Linked DNA regions of Caldisphaera lagunensis DSM 15908. The protein of the gene in region 2 binds, or shares a complex with, the protein of the main gene of each other region. Links are inferred from orthologs where the notes say so. Each region holds a gene or a part of one and is shown on either strand. Other genes may lie near its edges. The genes, in order: CALAG_RS06725, CALAG_RS01945, CALAG_RS04210 and CALAG_RS06710.

What was found.
Region 1: CALAG_RS01945 (region 2) and CALAG_RS06725 share a complex: the UniProt entries of both Methanocaldococcus jannaschii proteins name them as parts of the 30S ribosomal subunit. The link is inferred for Caldisphaera lagunensis DSM 15908 from one-to-one orthologs.
Region 3: CALAG_RS01945 (region 2) and CALAG_RS04210 share a complex: the UniProt entries of both Methanocaldococcus jannaschii proteins name them as parts of the 30S ribosomal subunit. The link is inferred for Caldisphaera lagunensis DSM 15908 from one-to-one orthologs.
Region 4: CALAG_RS01945 (region 2) and CALAG_RS06710 share a complex: the UniProt entries of both Methanocaldococcus jannaschii proteins name them as parts of the 30S ribosomal subunit. The link is inferred for Caldisphaera lagunensis DSM 15908 from one-to-one orthologs.

Annotation. Positions count from the first base shown.
Region 1 is NC_019791.1:1,357,559-1,362,379, forward strand. Bases 1-2,746 are described here. They hold CALAG_RS06725 (30S ribosomal protein S17), read left to right. Parts: upstream 1-1,077; coding sequence 1,078-1,416; downstream 1,417-2,746. Other genes in these bases: CALAG_RS06710 (30S ribosomal protein S3), read left to right, coding at 1-377; rpmC (50S ribosomal protein L29), read left to right, coding at 370-564; CALAG_RS06720 (ribonuclease P protein component 1), read left to right, coding at 577-849; CALAG_RS06730 (50S ribosomal protein L14), read left to right, coding at 1,435-1,857; rplX (50S ribosomal protein L24), read left to right, coding at 1,868-2,320. Also shown: more of CALAG_RS06740, read left to right, coding at 2,747-3,071; CALAG_RS06745 (50S ribosomal protein L5), read left to right, coding at 3,068-3,628; CALAG_RS06750 (30S ribosomal protein S14), read left to right, coding at 3,639-3,803; CALAG_RS06755 (30S ribosomal protein S8), read left to right, coding at 3,814-4,209; CALAG_RS06760 (hypothetical protein), read left to right, coding at 4,356-4,821. UniProt on the Methanocaldococcus jannaschii protein: One of the primary rRNA binding proteins, it binds specifically to the 5'-end of 16S ribosomal RNA.
Region 2 is NC_019791.1:409,362-414,088, forward strand. What follows is about bases 869-3,520. They hold CALAG_RS01945 (30S ribosomal protein S27e), read left to right. Parts: upstream 869-1,915; coding sequence 1,916-2,125; downstream 2,126-3,520. Other genes in these bases: priS (DNA primase small subunit PriS), read left to right, coding at 869-1,149; CALAG_RS01935 (hypothetical protein), read left to right, coding at 1,094-1,573; CALAG_RS01940 (50S ribosomal protein L44e), read left to right, coding at 1,623-1,910; CALAG_RS01955 (thioredoxin family protein), read left to right, coding at 2,855-3,271; CALAG_RS01960 (50S ribosomal protein L15e), read left to right, coding at 3,370-3,520. In the rest of the region: more of priS, read left to right, coding at 85-868; more of CALAG_RS01960, read left to right, coding at 3,521-4,020; CALAG_RS01965 (RNA-binding domain-containing protein), read left to right, coding at 4,052-4,483; CALAG_RS01970 (PHP domain-containing protein), read left to right, coding at 4,483-4,727.
Region 3 is NC_019791.1:855,822-860,741, forward strand. The notes cover bases 1,221-4,065. They hold CALAG_RS04210 (30S ribosomal protein S8e), read right to left. Parts: upstream 2,913-4,065; coding sequence 2,529-2,912; downstream 1,221-2,528. Other genes in these bases: speE (polyamine aminopropyltransferase), read right to left, coding at 1,386-2,303; CALAG_RS04215 (N-glycosylase/DNA lyase), read right to left, coding at 3,037-3,891; CALAG_RS04220 (thiamine-phosphate kinase), read right to left, coding at 3,894-4,065. Also shown: DNA import protein CedA1, read right to left, coding at 1-47; CALAG_RS04200 (polysaccharide deacetylase family protein), read left to right, coding at 151-1,029; more of CALAG_RS04220, read right to left, coding at 4,066-4,754.
Region 4 is NC_019791.1:1,355,597-1,359,063, reverse strand. Bases 1-2,994 are described here. They hold CALAG_RS06710 (30S ribosomal protein S3), read right to left. Parts: upstream 1,873-2,994; coding sequence 1,129-1,872; downstream 1-1,128. Other genes in these bases: CALAG_RS06695 (AbrB/MazE/SpoVT family DNA-binding domain-containing protein), read right to left, coding at 2,924-2,994; CALAG_RS06700 (30S ribosomal protein S19), read right to left, coding at 2,361-2,798; rplV (50S ribosomal protein L22), read right to left, coding at 1,877-2,350; rpmC (50S ribosomal protein L29), read right to left, coding at 942-1,136; CALAG_RS06720 (ribonuclease P protein component 1), read right to left, coding at 657-929. Outside these bases: more of CALAG_RS06695, read right to left, coding at 2,995-3,352. UniProt on the Methanocaldococcus jannaschii protein: Binds the lower part of the 30S subunit head.

The DNA.
Region 1 (4,821 bases), 950 kb from region 2 along the record:
AAGCAGGTGCAATTGGCGCAGAAATAGTTATAAGTGGTAAGCTAACTAACGAGAGAGCAAAATTTGAAAAGCTTCAAATGGGGAAAGTTATTAAAACAGGGGATATTGTAGATCAATATGTAGACAAGGCTGTTGCCCATGCTAAACTACCTCAAGGAATTTATGGGGTGAGAATTATTATAGTCAAACAACAGGCTTCTATGCCTCACATATATGAAAAAGGTGAAGATGAAATAAAGAATGTTGTTCAATCATTAAAGGAGCAAGTAGAAGAAATTAAATCTACCGAGGGCCAGGAAAAATTAGAGGAAATGATAGAAGAAATTAAAGAAGAGGAGGTTGAGGAAGGTGGGGAAATACAGGCTCAAAATGAATGATTTAAAGAAAATGCAAGAAGAAGAAGTAAAGAAGACGTTAAATGATATAAATACTGAGTTAACAGTGTTAAGACATAAAGCATCAACAGGCTCTCTAGATAATCCGGCCAGAATAAAACAGCTTAAGAAGAATAAGGCAAGGATTTTAACATTACTTAATGAAAAGAAAAAAGCTAATAATAAATAAATGTGATCTTTTTTGAAAATAAATAAGAAAAATTTAATATATCATGAAATAATAGGCTTATATGTTTGCATAGTTAAGCATTTAGATCCTTCTATTGAAGGTAAATGTGGAAAAATTTTATATGAGACAAAAAATACAATCATTATAGAAACTAATAAGGGTAAGGCAACTATATTAAAAAAGGGGGCAATATTTGAAATTAAGATTGATAATGAAAGGGTTGTTGTATTAGGAGATAACTTGATTGGTAGGCCTGAAGATAGGATTAAGAAAATCTTAAAATGATCTTAAAAAGTTTATAAAAATTTCAATTTATTTTTTAAGATACACATTAAATTTAAAAAAAATTAAGATATAGCCTTTTATAGATTTTTTCAAATTTATAAAATAAGAATATCTTTAAATAGAGTGATGTTTAGAAGACCATGCGAAAGGCTCCAATAGAGTTTATAAGTATCATTTTTTACTTTTTGATGTGCGGTAAAATGAGGAATCGCGATGGGTGTAAGTTTAATGCCAGAACAAAAAGCAATAAAGAATTTACAGATACCTGGGGTTAGTCCACCCTCAAAAAGTTGCAGTGATCCAAATTGTCCATGGCATGGATCACTTAGGGTTAGAGGGGTACTGTTAGAGGGTATTGTTGAAAAATTTAGGGCTAAGGGAAGTGCAGTAGTAAGGCATGAGTATCTATATTATGAGCGTAAATATAAAAGGTATGAGTGGAGAAAAACAAAGAAACTAGTTCATGTGCCTGAATGCTTAGATATAAAGGAAGGAGATAAGGTAGTAATTGGAGAAACAAAACCTTTATCAAAAACTATTAAGTTTGTAATATTAGGTAAAATATAAGTAGGGGTGTGATGATAAATGCCAAAGAAAAAGAAATATGGCGCAGTGCTCTCGAGAAGAGGATTTAGCGCAGGCCTTCAAGTGGGTTCAGTTGCGTTAGTTGCAGATAATAGTGGGGCAAAAGAAGCTTTGATAGTAGACGTACCTTTAGTAAAAACTAGAGTAAGAAGATTGGGAAGGGCAACTGTAGGAGATTTAGTTGTTGTTTCAATAAAAAAAGGAACCCCCCAAGTTAGAAAGCAGATTAGCTATGCTGTTGTCATAAGGCAGAAAAGACCTTATAAGAGATCAGATGGTACTTGGATATCCTTTAATGATAATGCACTAGTTTTAGTTAATCCTGATGGAACTCCAAAAGGGAGTGAAATAAGAGGGGCTATACCAAAAGAAGTAGCAGAAAGGTGGCCTACGGTTGCAAAGCTTGCAACATCAATTATATGAGGTGATTTAAATGATAAGTTCATCTATTCCAAAGAAACAAAGGAAGTACTTATTTAATATGCCTTTACATTTGAGGCATAAACTAGTTACAGTTAAATTAAGTAAAGAATTAAGAAATAAATTCGGAATTAGAAATTTACCAGTAAAAGTAGGAGATAAGGTTAGAGTTGTGAAAGGAACTCATAAAGGTAAAACTGGAAAGGTCACTGAGGTTGATTTAAAGAGATTGTTTGTAAAAATAGAGGGAATTAAAAGGAAAAAAGCAGATGGAACTGAAATACCAGTGAAAATTAGACCTTGGAATTTGGAAATAATTGATTTAGATTTAAAAGATGAGGAAAGAAAGAAAATTGTGCAGAGGAGAGGAGGAAAGATGCAGGAAACACAAAGTGAATTTGCTAAGGCTCAGGAATCAAGTGAAGAAAAAAGCACAGAAGAAAAAGAGGTGAAGACAAATGGGTAACATGGGAGGAACAAGGTCTATTAAGGGTATAGCAGCTCCTCCATTTTGGCCTATTGAGAGGAAATTAAGGCCGTGGACTCCTAAACCATCACCTGGACCTCATAATGCTGAACAAAGTTTGCCTTTATTAGTAGTTTTGAGGGATATGTTAAAATATGCCGAAACGGGTAAAGAAGCTATTAAGATTATTAATGAAAATAAAATTAAGGTTGACGGAAGAGTTGTTAACGATTATAAATACCCACTCAGTGTTATGGATGTTTTAGAGATACCTGAGAACGACGAATATTATAGAGTAATACCATATCCAACAGATTATCTAGGGCTTTATAAAATAACTAAGGAAGAAGCAAGTCTTAAGCCAGTAAGGATTGAAAATAAGACTATAGTCAAAGGAGGTAATTTACAATTAAACCTAAGTGGGGGGCGTAATATTTTAGTGAAATTTAAAGAAGGTGAAAAGAAAGAAGTTCCTTATAAAACACTAGATACATTGCTAATAACCTTACCAAATCAAGAAATAAAGGAGCACATACCTTTTCAAATAGGAGATTACGCATTGGTTATATGGGGTAAGAACGTAGGAAAATTAGGGAAGATTGTTTCAGTAAATAAACAATGGGGAAGAAAGAGCAGTACAGTAACTTTAGAAGGAAAGAGTGGAAGGAAGATACAGACGATTCTTGATTATATATTAATTGTAGGCAAAGAAAAACCAGTTATATCTTTACCAGGTGAGATAGAATTATGAGCATAGCATTAAGCGAAGATGAGGTAAATAAAATATTAAAGTCATGGGAAGAAAATCCTATGACCAAACCAAGGATAACAAAAGTAACAGTAAATATAGCTTTAGGCCAAGGTGGTGAAAAATTAGTGAAAGTACAAGAATTATTGACTCAGTTAACAGGCCAAAAAGCATCATTAAGGGCTGCAAAGAAAACTGTTAGGGCCTTTGGAGTAAGAAAGGGTGAAAATATAGCAACAATGGTAACTTTAAGAAGGGAAAAAGCTTATGCATTTTTAAAGAAAGCTCTAGAAGCTGTAGGTTATAGAATTAAGAAAAGCAGCATTGATAAGTTTGGTAATGTAGGTTTTGGGATAACTGAATATATATTGTTGCCTGGAGCAAGATATGACCCAGAAATAGGAATCGTAGGTATGGATGTAATAATAACTGTTGAGAAACCAGGCTATAGGATAGAAAAGAGAAAAATAAAAACTTCTGATCTACCTTTAAGGCATAGGGTTAAGCCTGAAGAAACGATGGTATTACTTAGTAAAGAATTTGGGGTAACATTTATATGAGGTGATATGGATGGGAAAGTATAAGCCACCAAAAATGAAAAGCATGGGTAGAGGGGCCCAAAGATGTCAAAGATGTGGAACTAGGGATGCAGTTATACAAAAATACGGTTTATATTTGTGTAGGCAATGTTTTAGGGAGGTAGCCCCAACATTAGGTTTTAAAAAATATAAGTAGGTGATAGGAAATGGTAGATGTTTTATCTGGTCATTTATCATCAATAATGAATGCAGAGCTTAGAGGTGAAAGAGAAGTAATATTAATGCCAGCATCAAAACTTTCAGCATCAGTGTTAAAGGTTCTTCAAAAAGAAGGTTATATAGGAGAATTTGAGTACATAGATGATGGGAGATTTGGTAAGTTCAAAATACAATTACTAGGTAGAATAAATAAAATAGGAACAGTTAGACCTAGAGTTTCAATCAAATATAATGAATTATTAAGATTGCCAGAAAATTTGAGGAGATTTTTGGCAAGTAGAGATTTGGGACATTTAATAATATCAACAAATCAAGGAGTTATGACACATAAAGATGCGTTAGTTAAGAAAACTGGCGGTATTGTTATAGCATATGTATATTGATTTTATTAAATTTTATTAAATATATAGAATATGTGATAATTATTTTTGTGTAATTATGTTTGATTCAATAGCATTATCGTTTTTATATAAAGGGAGGAAAGAGAATAATATAAAATAACATATCGAAATAAATGGGGAAGTAAGATATGGAAAACAAAAGATTATTTGAAGAATGGTTTAGCCTATATAAGATCTTTATTGAAAATAATAAATTTAGCAATAAAGTTCTTAGTATTCCAACTTTTCCTGCCATAGCGAATAATAACAAAATTTATGACATAGATCTAGATATGGGAATCAAATTATCTTGGAATTGTTGTAATTCATATAAATTGAACTTAAATGGAGGAGGGCTTATTTCTGAGATACCTAGTAAACCAATGGAAACATTATCTTTTGATTATAATGAATTTATACCACAAAGCATTATAAATAGTGATTATAAAATAAATCCACTAGGTTGGAATCCTATAAATCCAATAGATAAAGAGTTAGATTATGGAGAATGTTTTCAATATAATAATAAAAAAATATATGTAAGAAGTTCTGAGCCATTTAAGTTTATAAAAAAACAAAATTGCGTAGAGTTGAAACATAATGAAAATAAACCCA
Region 2 (4,727 bases):
TTCATGTTTAACAAACTAAATTTTATCATTAGCTAAACACTTTATAAATTCTTATAAATATTATTTTAAAATGAAGGAATAAAAATGGTTCAAGAAGAAAGAGAAATTAAAATAAAGGAGTGGAAAGGAGAGCAAACAATAAAATATCTTTATAAAGAATATTATTCACTCATACCCCCTCTAATTTTACCGAAGGATATAGAAAGAAGAGAATTCGCTATCCAACCATTTGATAAGCAATCATACATTAGACATTTATCATTTGATAATCAACAAAAATTTTACGATTTTTTAATTAAAAGTACACCAAAACATGTTTATTATTCAATAGGCATCTATGATTTACCAGAAGCTAATTCTATGGAAGAAAAAGGCTGGAAAGGGTCAGATCTTTTGTTTGATATAGATCTTGATCATGATAAGAGCTGTCAAACTCAAGATGATATTACTGACGATTTATGTATAGAAAAGGGGTTAAAATATGCTGAGACTATTGCATCTATGATAAATAATTATTTTGGAGGATATCATCAAATTTACTTTACTGGTAATAGAGGATATCATGTAAGAGGTATTTGTGAGAATTGCAGACTATTAGGAAGAGAAGAAAGAGCTGAAATTGCGAAATTTGTAATGGCCCAAGATTTAGACTTAGAAATAATTTTTCCTAAATCATCAAAAGGGAAAAAATCTGCTCCTCCTTCGCCAAAAGATCCTGGTTGGAGAGGGTTAATCGCAAGTTATGGAATTAAAGAGGTAGATGCTGTCGAAATAAAAAACGCCATAGAAAATATAAGAGTAGAAATAGACTCTATGGTAACACAAGATCCAAGTAGATTAACTAGAATACCTGGAACATTAAATGGCAAATCATCATTGCTTGTTGTTCCTATTTGCGGAGAATTTAAATTAGGTAAATGGCTTTCGCCATTTTATGGAGAAATAGAGGTAAAGGCCTTAAAGGATCTGCAAAAACTCAAAATCCTAGGAATTAATATCGAGTTTAGAAAAAATGAAGAACTTAGCATTCCTTCACAGCATGCTATTTATTTAGCTACTAAAGGCTACTTAAATATATTGGGAGGGAATCTAGTTGTCAGAAAAAATACCGGCTGGTGGCCCATACAAGGCTGCAATTGGAATTCATGAACAACTTAATGCTGATGATATCAAAGATTCGAGAAGGTTATGGAGTACATATTGCACTAATGATTTAGAGTTGTGCAAAAAATTCTATGATATAATAATTAATATATCAAACCTCATAGCTGAAGCAAGAATAGAAGATATAGATTCTTCTACATATCAGGGTATAGATAAGGATTTTTTAAATATAATGAATTCAATTAAAAATAACTATTCATTATATTTATCAGGGAGCATAATTTCATTTGGAGAGTTTGTGTTAGTGAAATTCAATAGGGGTATATCGTTACCTAATGGAAAATTCATTGAAAAAAATGAAATATCATTGATTCCATTAGAAGAAGCAATATTGCTTTCATCCTTAAAATACGTAGATCCTGTAACTACTTTATCGTATAGCATCATTAATAAACAAAAGAAAGATTAATAAGGTACTTTTTCTAAGCCAATACAGGAATAGTGAGCGTGAGTCCAGAATGAAGTTTCCAAAGAAGATAAGAACCTATTGCCCTAAATGTAATGAACATACAGAGCATAGTGTAGCGCTTTATAAATCAGGAAAGAGGAGAACATTGTCTGAAGGCCAAAGAAGGTATTTAAGGAAAAACAAAGGTTATGGTAGTAAAAGAAAGCCTGAACAGAAGAGATTTGCTAAGACAACTAAGAAGATCACATTACTTATAACATGTAGTAAATGTGGCTATAAGAGAACAATACTAGGCATAAGACTTAAGAAGATTGAGCTTGTAGAACCCACAAGGTGATTCTTATGAAATCAAGCTTATTAAGGAATAGATTATTAGTACCACAACCAAGAAGTAGGTTCCTTATCGTAGAATGCCCAAATTGTGGACATAAGCAAATTGTTTATAGTCACTCTTCATTTTCAGCAAGATGCTTATCTTGTGGAGCACTATTAGTAAAGCCTACAGGTGGAAAGGCACAAATCCTTGGAAAAGTAGAAAAAATTCTAAGCTAATTTCATTGAAAAATTAAATTTTATCGATAATTTTATAGTCATAAATTTTATGTGAATTATTTATATATATAATTTATAAAATTTATGTTTATTAAAAAATAAAAGAAAATTATTTTTGTTTAAGTTAATAATTAGAAATATATTACATTAATTTACTATTAAAAATATTTTAACGTAGCCTCTCAAAAAACGCTTAATTGTTAAGACACAAATATAAAAATTAATTGCAAAAATAATGTTAGCAAAGTCTTTAAACCCAAATTATTAACTCCAATTCTAGGCAAGCCGGGGTAGCTCAGCAGGTAGAGCGCCCGGCTGTTAACCGGGCGGTCGAGGGTTCGAGTCCCTCCCCCGGCGCCTTTTTAGTTGCCAAGTACTTCTAACCTCTGATTTTCATATAAAGCAAAATGAATTCTATATATTATTAAATAAACATAAAAGCGTATTTAGAATCAAATAAAATCTTTTAGGAGAAATAAGACTAATCTTTTTAACTATTTAAAATAATTTGTTTATATTAATTCCTAATCGTAAAATAACAATTAATTTATTTTAACAAAAGATATAAATACTAAAATAAAATAAAGAACCTTCAAAGCTAATATAAATAACCTAGATTACTTCATGTAATAAATGGTGGCTTTTGCTTTTTATATGATCGTATAAATCAAAGCTCCTGAAAGAATATATTTAATCTAGTTAATGTAAATTTATTTAATAGGAGAGAAATTGGTCAATGAAAATGCAGAAAATTTAGGAAAAGAACTTTCAAGGTTATTGATGTCAAAAGCTGAAGCACTAGAAAATTCTTTGAAAGAAATAGTTGTTGAAGTTAAATCAGATAATTTTAACGAAATAATAAATAAAAATAAACTAGTTTTCTTATTCTTTACAGCAGAATGGTGCGGTCCATGCATATCATTTTTACAAACATTTAGGGAAGTAGCTTCTCAACATATAGTTCCAAACGTTTTTTATGGAAAAGTTGACGTTGACTCCAGCTATGCTATTGCCGATAAGTATAAGGTAAAGCATATACCATCAATTTTAATTATAGTAAATGGTGAAGTTGTTGATTCTATAGTAGGTCAAACAAACAAAGAAAAACTTGAAAATAGGATATCCTCTTACATAAAATCTTTATAATTTCTATAAATATTTTGAATTTACCAATTAACTTTAAAAATTCCTCTTGTAACTTAGAGTATAGAAGAAAGATAAAATAAATGTTGAGGTAGAAGGTTATGTCTAAATCTATGTATCATTACATCGCAAGCGCATGGAAAAAACCATACGAAAACGAGCATGTAGCATTAATGAGAGAGCGATTGATTAAATGGAGAAGTGAACCCACGATAGTCAGAGTAGAGAAACCAACTAGATTAAACAGGGCTAGAGAGATAGGTTATAAGGCAAAACAAGGAGTCATAGTTGTTAGAGTTAAAGTGAGAAAGGGAGGGATGAGAAAACAGAGACCAATATCTGGAAGAAGACCTAAAAGAATGGGTGTTAATGCAATTACATTAAGAAAAAGCCTTAGACTTATAGCTGAAGAAAGGGCACAAAATAGATATCCAGATTTAGTAGTGTTAGGTAGCTATTATGTAGGAGAAGATGGTACCCATAAATGGTATGAAGTTATTTTAATTGATCCTAGTAATCCTTCAATTAGAAATGATAAGGATTATTCATGGATACTTAATTCCCCAAGCAGATCGGGCAGACCAAACCGTGGCTTAACTCATGCCGGAAAGAAAATGAGAGGATTAACAAAGAATAGAGGTTTAACAAATACGCACAACCATAAATGGAGTAAGAAAGAGAAAGAAAGAAAGCTTAAAAAAGGCCATGAAGCAAGTAAATATATTAGATATTTCAATACTAGAGAAAAATAATTAACCGCTTTTTCTTATTCGGTGGAAATTTTTGATTAAATCCTTAGAAATAAGAGTTTTTGTACATGCAACTGAAGATAAGGAGAAGATAGTTTCTTCCTTAAAAAATATTATAAAAGAAGATTTTAATATAATAGAAGAGCAATATGAGGGATATTATGGAAACTCTATATTAGTTATATCTAGTATTATTGAGGGATCAAAAGCGGAAGAGATATTAAATAATTTGCTTGACAGCCTTTCAAGACCAGATAAGGATGAGTTAATAAAAACTTTTTATGATAGAATTGAAGAAAAAAATAATACATTCCATTTAAGGCTAAATAAGCAAAAGGCCTATTCAGGGCAATTAACATTAAGCGACTCAGACGATGTTATAAAATTAATATTTAAATTAGAAAACAAGTTTGAAATTGAGAAGCTAAAAAACTTAATAATAGAAAAATATAATAAAGTGGGATAATGAAATATGTAGATCTTTCAATAAACCCTAGAAATTATGAAGAATGGATTAAGATAATACCAATGCTTAAGAAGTTTAATTTTGAGATAATTGGAATGGATTCTAACTTTATCAATGATGATGTTTTAAAAGCTGCAAAAGAAAATTCTATAAAAGTAATAAAAAGAAAGTATTTTAAAATAAGCAATAAGGATGAATTGAACAATATATTAAAAAGTTCAAATAATTCTTTTTTAGTTGTAGA
Region 3 (4,920 bases), 450 kb from region 2 along the record:
GCGGTAATTCTTTCCGTAATTTGTTGGACAAATGTGATAATATCCATAGTATCACCATTGACTATAAGCATATAAAAAACTCTCCCTGAATCAAAACTAAAAGATAAAATTTAATAAGATTTAAAAAATTAAATTATTGTGGTGAACAGTTTGGTTTATGAAAGAGATTTTATAGGTTATGGAGAAAATCATTTAGATTTTAAATGGCCAGGTAATAAGAGGTTAGCAGTAAACCTTGTTTTCAATTATGAATGCGGATCTGAGCATTCATATAATGTAGATGGCATAGTAGAATCAGTTGGAGAGTTTCCTCCAATAGATATAAAAGAGAGAGATGTTGGGTTGGAAAGCGTTTATGAATATGGAACCAGGGTTGCTATTTGGAGGATTTTGAAAGTATTAAATGATTATAATGTTAAGGCTTCCTTCTTTGCGGTTGCTCACACATTGGAATTAAATCCTATAGCTGCAAAGGCAATTGTTAATCAAGGTCATGAAATAGTAGATCATGGATTAAGATGGTTCGAAAATTATAGGCTAAGTTATGATGAAGAAAAAAGACAAATAGAGAAATCTGTAGAAATAATAGAAAAAATTACCGGATATAAACCAAAAGGATTTTACGCAAGGGAACCTAGCGTGAATACGATAGATATTGTTAAAGATCTTGGTTTTATGTATGATTCTGATGCATATAATGATGATTTGCCATATTATTATAAAGGGTTTCTAATAATACCCTATACTCCTGATGTTAACGATTTTCACTTCTTATATCCAATGAATAGGTTTAGTACAGCTGAAGAATTTTTCTCATATGCAAAAGACGCATTTGATCAACTTTATGAAGAATCTAAATATGAGCCTAAAATGATGAGCATTGGTATGCATGTTAGGATAATAGGCAGACCTGGTAGGATTAAAGCTTTAAAAGATTTCTTAAATTATATAAAATCCTTTGATGTTTGGATAGCTAAAAGGGAAGAAATTGCTGAATTTTGGCTAAATAATTTTAAATTAAATAAATAAAAATTGAAAAGAGAAACTTTTTATTTTTAGATAATATCATGCGATAAATTTAATTAAAATTATTTGTAGAGCTTTATTTGCATAAATTATGCTAACAATTCCTTCTGTTATCCTTGCTATGGTAGATCAAAGTTAAAAAGTAAAGGTAAAAGAGTAAGATCATTGTATAATTTAGCATAGTTTTTAAGTTTTTGTTATCCATTTTTTTACAGGAATTTGAAGTTTCTCTATTTCAATCTGAAAAGATTTAGAAATTTCATTATAATTTTAACAAAAATAAAAGCTAAGAAGGGATAGTATTAAAGGTATAAACAAGTAATCCATTAATAAATATTGATTAAAAATGCCTTTATTAATTAGGCAGGTAAATATATTGGATTACTAAGAGTCGAAACTCTCTTTTCTTTTTCTAGAATATTTCTTATAAACTTAGGTACATTAAACATATGGGCATGTGATTCGTTATCATAGTATCTATTTTTACCTTCAGCCATTTTATTGATCATGTTATCTACATCTAAGTTTTTAACATTTTCAACATTAATGTCATTTGATGCTATTACAAAACCCCAAATTCCTTCAAAACTCCTTATGTAAGAATAATAAGAAGTGGCATATTTAAACACACTCTTAATTGTATTAAATATTACTGCATGTACTGTTGGTGTTAAAACTGGACTGGTTGATTGGGTAACAAAAATTCCATTCTTTTCCAACTTATTTACTATTTTGTTATAAAATTCTCTTGTGTAAAGTCTAACTGCCGGCCCTGCTTCTTCTGGGTCAACTAAATCTGAGATTATTACATCAAATTTTTCATCAGTATTATCTATATAATGTTCTGCATCGTCTATAATGACCTTCACTTTGCTATTATAAAATGAATATTGATGCCATTCAGGCAAATACTTTTTACAAACCTCAACCACTTGATCATCTATATCTACCATAATTACTTTTTCAACTGACTTAAATCTCAATGCCTCTCTTGCTGTTGCCCCTTCTCCACCACCTAAAATTAATACCTTTTTTGGATTACCATTTAATATCATTGCTGGATGGACTAATGATTCGTGATAGACAAATTCATCATACAAGGAAGATTGAATTTTTCCGTCTATAACTAAGGCCTTACCTAAATCAACATAATCTACTATTATCCATTTCTGAAATTTTGACTGACCAAATGCATAAACTTTGTTAACAGCATGCATATGAGCAGTTCCTGGGGTACTCCATTCAATAATCCAATGCCATGGATAATTTGTTGACATACCTCTCACTCAATTAAGATAACTAGGTTTAGAAATAAAAGTTTTCTGAGATTCAATTAAAGTAAGTAGAAAGCCTTGCTGGTCGGGATTAATGCCCACTTATGCCTTCAATTATGGAAACAAATGTATAGACACATTAAGATATATGGTAGTAGAGGAGCAATTTGAAACAGAATTGAGCTAACCGGAAGGTTAGTCGTATCGATGGGGGGATCCCTTGGAGGGTCAGTCTATAAGAACTGCATTAACTATACCGTCTTGACCTGGTCTTGATGTTACCCTTGCTTTTCCATCACTTGTTTGTATAATTGCTCCTTTTGTTATTATATTTCTTTTTGCATATTCTCTATTTGATGGAGTTGACAGAACATTTAATATCTTAGTTACCTTTGCTTTTCCATTTTTGTCAGTAACTATTGCCTTGGAAACTTTCCTTAGAGATACTTTAGCATTACCTCCCATAACTCTTTTTATTACTTTCTCATCGTTTTCTTGTAAAACGACTGGAACAAAAATCTCTCCCATAGCATATCTTCTTTTCCTCTTATGAATTAAATGCCTCAATCCACCACTAGGTTTTTTTATGTCTCTATATTGGTAAACTCCCATTCTTTACCACCGAAAGCCTCGCGATTCATTGGTAAGAATATAAGCTTATAAACTTTAATTTTTGTTGATGTTTGTATTATAATGATTGCATTTTAAATTAAGTCTCCATTTATATTTTTATTAATTATTTACATTCTCTATAAAATAGGTTATATAATAAATAATCAACTTTATCTTTATCAAAATATTTCATTAAGATTCTTTTAGCATTTTCTTTCGCTTCATCCAAGCTCAATTCCATAGAATTTCTACCTATTATCCATAAAAGGCTATCTAAATGAATTTGAGGTATGTTGCTTAATTGAGAAACCTTATCCCATGCTTCTATAGCAATTTTAGGTTTTTTGAGTATCTCTTTATATGAGTTGCTTTCAATAATTCCGCTTGTATATGAAATGCATGATATTCTGACATCTATTGGCATAGGTATAACGATATTCAATGGTCTTAGTTCTCCTCTATTTTTTATAGCATAATAAGACATTTTTATTGAAAATGTTATTGTTTTCTTCCATTCTTTACTATTTAAGGATTTTGCAATTTCTTCCAATATTTTATTGGGTTTTTCTAATACAACTTCTGGTCTTTCTAAAATTTCTAACAATATATCTCTAGATCCTTTAACTACTTTTTCAATCCTCTTTATCTTTGCAGCTCTTCCAATAATTGATCCTTTGCAATCATTAATGAAATTTATTACGTTATTTATCGACTCTTCAAAATTTTTTGGTATATCTTTAGCAGACAAATATTCAGAAAAACATTTCCACCAATCTTCACCTTTCATTGTTAATTTATAACTTATTAGGGAAACAAGTAAGGAATAAATTGTTGCATAATTTTTTCCCACTTTTTCTTTAAGCTTTTGAATATAATCAAATTGAGGGTCTAATTTTTCTTCTAAAATTAAGACATTGTCTAACCCGAAGTTTTTTATTGAATCTGAAACTTTAATTAACCTCTCATTATTTATATTCAATTTTACCACAACCATCCAAAATTATTTACTTTTTTGTTATTATAATAAACCCCATAACCTTCATCTATTTTCCCTACAACGAAGCACCTTATGTTTAAATTTGAGCATTCTTCTAAAAAATAGTCTAAATTTTCTTCACTAACAGTAGCAGCAAAATTATAGTCTTCCCAGCTATATAATGCTTCCTCTTCGTGAATATAGTTATTAAGTAATGGATCTATTTCTATTGAATCAAGTAAAATTTTAACTCTACTTGATTCTGATATATTGTATAAGGTTGACATCCATCCATCGCTATTGTCCGAAGAAGATGTTGCATATTTATATATAGGAATATAAGCATTTATTTGAAAATCTGGTGTTATTGTTTTATTTAATATATTTTTATCGATTTCATTAATATTTATTTTATTTTCTAATAACTTTTGGGCTAATGAACCATAACCTAAATAACCTATTTGTATTAGGTAATCTCCTTTTTTTGCTCCACTTCTTTTTACATATTTTTTATTTTCCATTTTCCCTATAAAAACTACATCTATCCACGAATCATTTATTGATTTATTGCTATCTCCTTTTAAAACAATGCTTTTTAAATATTCTGATGCTTTACCAATACCTAATGATACTGATTTTAAAACATTTTCATCAGTTGCTCCTACACTATAAGATAATGCGATTGGTTTTCCTCCAGATACAATAACATCGCTTGCAGACGCCAAAGCTGCTTTAAACGACCAATCTTCATATGTCATCCATGGTAATTTGCTTCTCGACGATGCATATCCATCTATGTTAATTAAAAAATCTTCTAAAGGACATGCATCATAATCTTTGCACCATTCGTTTTTGCTATTTTTCATGACTTCATTAATTAGTTTTTGCCAATCTTCCAGTTTTTATCCCCTGTTAAAAGAAAATGTTTTTAAATTTAAAAAATCAATATTCAATAAAATATATTAGCAAGGATTAATAACGTAAAAGCGTAGGGGAATAAAAACGAAAAATCTGCCAATTCATATAGGAATT
Region 4 (3,467 bases), 950 kb from region 2 along the record:
GAACCCACTTGAAGGCCTGCGCTAAATCCTCTTCTCGAGAGCACTGCGCCATATTTCTTTTTCTTTGGCATTTATCATCACACCCCTACTTATATTTTACCTAATATTACAAACTTAATAGTTTTTGATAAAGGTTTTGTTTCTCCAATTACTACCTTATCTCCTTCCTTTATATCTAAGCATTCAGGCACATGAACTAGTTTCTTTGTTTTTCTCCACTCATACCTTTTATATTTACGCTCATAATATAGATACTCATGCCTTACTACTGCACTTCCCTTAGCCCTAAATTTTTCAACAATACCCTCTAACAGTACCCCTCTAACCCTAAGTGATCCATGCCATGGACAATTTGGATCACTGCAACTTTTTGAGGGTGGACTAACCCCAGGTATCTGTAAATTCTTTATTGCTTTTTGTTCTGGCATTAAACTTACACCCATCGCGATTCCTCATTTTACCGCACATCAAAAAGTAAAAAATGATACTTATAAACTCTATTGGAGCCTTTCGCATGGTCTTCTAAACATCACTCTATTTAAAGATATTCTTATTTTATAAATTTGAAAAAATCTATAAAAGGCTATATCTTAATTTTTTTTAAATTTAATGTGTATCTTAAAAAATAAATTGAAATTTTTATAAACTTTTTAAGATCATTTTAAGATTTTCTTAATCCTATCTTCAGGCCTACCAATCAAGTTATCTCCTAATACAACAACCCTTTCATTATCAATCTTAATTTCAAATATTGCCCCCTTTTTTAATATAGTTGCCTTACCCTTATTAGTTTCTATAATGATTGTATTTTTTGTCTCATATAAAATTTTTCCACATTTACCTTCAATAGAAGGATCTAAATGCTTAACTATGCAAACATATAAGCCTATTATTTCATGATATATTAAATTTTTCTTATTTATTTTCAAAAAAGATCACATTTATTTATTATTAGCTTTTTTCTTTTCATTAAGTAATGTTAAAATCCTTGCCTTATTCTTCTTAAGCTGTTTTATTCTGGCCGGATTATCTAGAGAGCCTGTTGATGCTTTATGTCTTAACACTGTTAACTCAGTATTTATATCATTTAACGTCTTCTTTACTTCTTCTTCTTGCATTTTCTTTAAATCATTCATTTTGAGCCTGTATTTCCCCACCTTCCTCAACCTCCTCTTCTTTAATTTCTTCTATCATTTCCTCTAATTTTTCCTGGCCCTCGGTAGATTTAATTTCTTCTACTTGCTCCTTTAATGATTGAACAACATTCTTTATTTCATCTTCACCTTTTTCATATATGTGAGGCATAGAAGCCTGTTGTTTGACTATAATAATTCTCACCCCATAAATTCCTTGAGGTAGTTTAGCATGGGCAACAGCCTTGTCTACATATTGATCTACAATATCCCCTGTTTTAATAACTTTCCCCATTTGAAGCTTTTCAAATTTTGCTCTCTCGTTAGTTAGCTTACCACTTATAACTATTTCTGCGCCAATTGCACCTGCTTCAATTATTCTTCTTAAAGTTGCCATTGCTACTCTCCTAAAATGATATCCCATTTCTAAAGATCTAGCAACTCTAAACGCTTGAATTCTTGCATCTAATTCTGTGTTATCTGGCTGGCTAACAGTTACTTGAACGTTCTCTAATCCAAAAACCTTTTGAAAAACACCTTGTAATCTCCTAATTGTAGCCCCTTTTCTCCCTATAATAAGTGCAGGCCTTTCAGCATATATATGGATCCTGGTACCTAGTCCACTTTGTATTATATGTACCCCAGAATAACCTGCAGTATAGAAATTCTGAGCCAAATACTCATCTATTTTGGCTCTAAGCATTGCCTGATCCAAGAAATATTTCTTTATTCTAGACATAATCTTAACCCTCCATTCTAACTATTATTTCAATATTAGATCTAAATTTCCTAAGTATATCAGCTCTACCAAAGGCCCTAGGCATTGCCCTTTTCAATGTAAGGCCTTTGCTTACTCCAATATGATATATAACTAATTTATCAATCTCTAGTCCTTTATTATCAGCATTGTTCTCAACATTCCTTAGCAAATTTAAAACATACGTTGCTGCTTTTATTGGATATCTTCCAGATGGTACCCCCCATCTATCGCTCAAACCTCTTCTATGCGAAACTTTTTTATTTGATCTTCTAAATGGTAATGGTTCTTTTTGTTTTATTACGTTTTCCAAAAATCTCTCTGCCTTTTTTAGATTCATCCCATTTATTGCATTGGCAATTTCAACAATTACTTTTGGATGCACAGGAACTTCCCTTATAACAGCCTTTGCAACCTTACTTTCATCTTGTAATTTTACAGAATAATTCCACTGTGGCATAGTATTCACCTCACACCTTTGCAGCTACATGCAAGCTGCTCTTTGAAGCCTTTAATCCTGGCTCTCCATGATGGACTGTTTTTGTTGTATGGCTATATTCTCCAAGCCTATGCCCTATCATTTCCGGTATTATCTTTACAGGCACAAATTCTTTACCATTATACACAGCTATAGTTAAACCAATCATTTCCGGCAAAATAACTAAGTCTCTAACGTGAGTCTTAATTACTACATTTTCCTTGCTAGGATCTTGCTGCATAATTTTTCTTAGTGCTCTTATTTTTGATAAAAGGATTTTTTGGGATGGTGTAAACCCTCTAGCCAAGCTTCTCCTTGACCTAGAAGGAAATAATTTAACAAGCTCATCCATAGGCATATTTAATAATTCTTCCAAAGTCTTCCCTCTGTATTTAAATCGTTTCCATTCTGGTTTCAGCTCTATTGACATTCCTTTCACCTAACTGGCGCTCTCACTTACTAGCAATTCCTAGTTATTTAAATGCCTTTAAAAATCCTTTTATGCTATTATGAAATAAAAATAATATTGTTAATTTTTTAAAAGTTTTTATTAATTTAGTATGTTGGAACCTCAAATTGTTTAATTCTTACTTGAGTAACAACATCAATAGATTCTAATACAGATTTTAATTTATCAACATCAATAGAACTTTGGCTCGTATCAATTATAAAAGTACATTCTCCTTCCTCTCTTCTTGTTATCGATGTACACCTATTCGAAATAATATCAATTTTATATTCTGCTAATTTGTCAATAACCTTTGCTAGCGAGCCAGGTTTGTCAATCATATCAACATTTAATTCTAATACCTTAGCATTTTCAGATAATATTGGATTTATTACTATTTCTTTCTTATCACCATCAGCCAATAATGCAACTAGCATACCAGGCTCTATTCCCAAATTTTCCCTCATAGTCTGAGGTATTGTTATTCTTCCTTTTGAATCGACCTTAACTATACCGGTTATTCTATTACTTGACATATCATACACCTCATCCAAATTAATCCAACTAAATTTATGCTATCCGTATAAAAAAGGTTAAGAAGTAGGTATAAAATTTTACTTTTTATAACAGTTTTTAATTTAAAATAAAAAA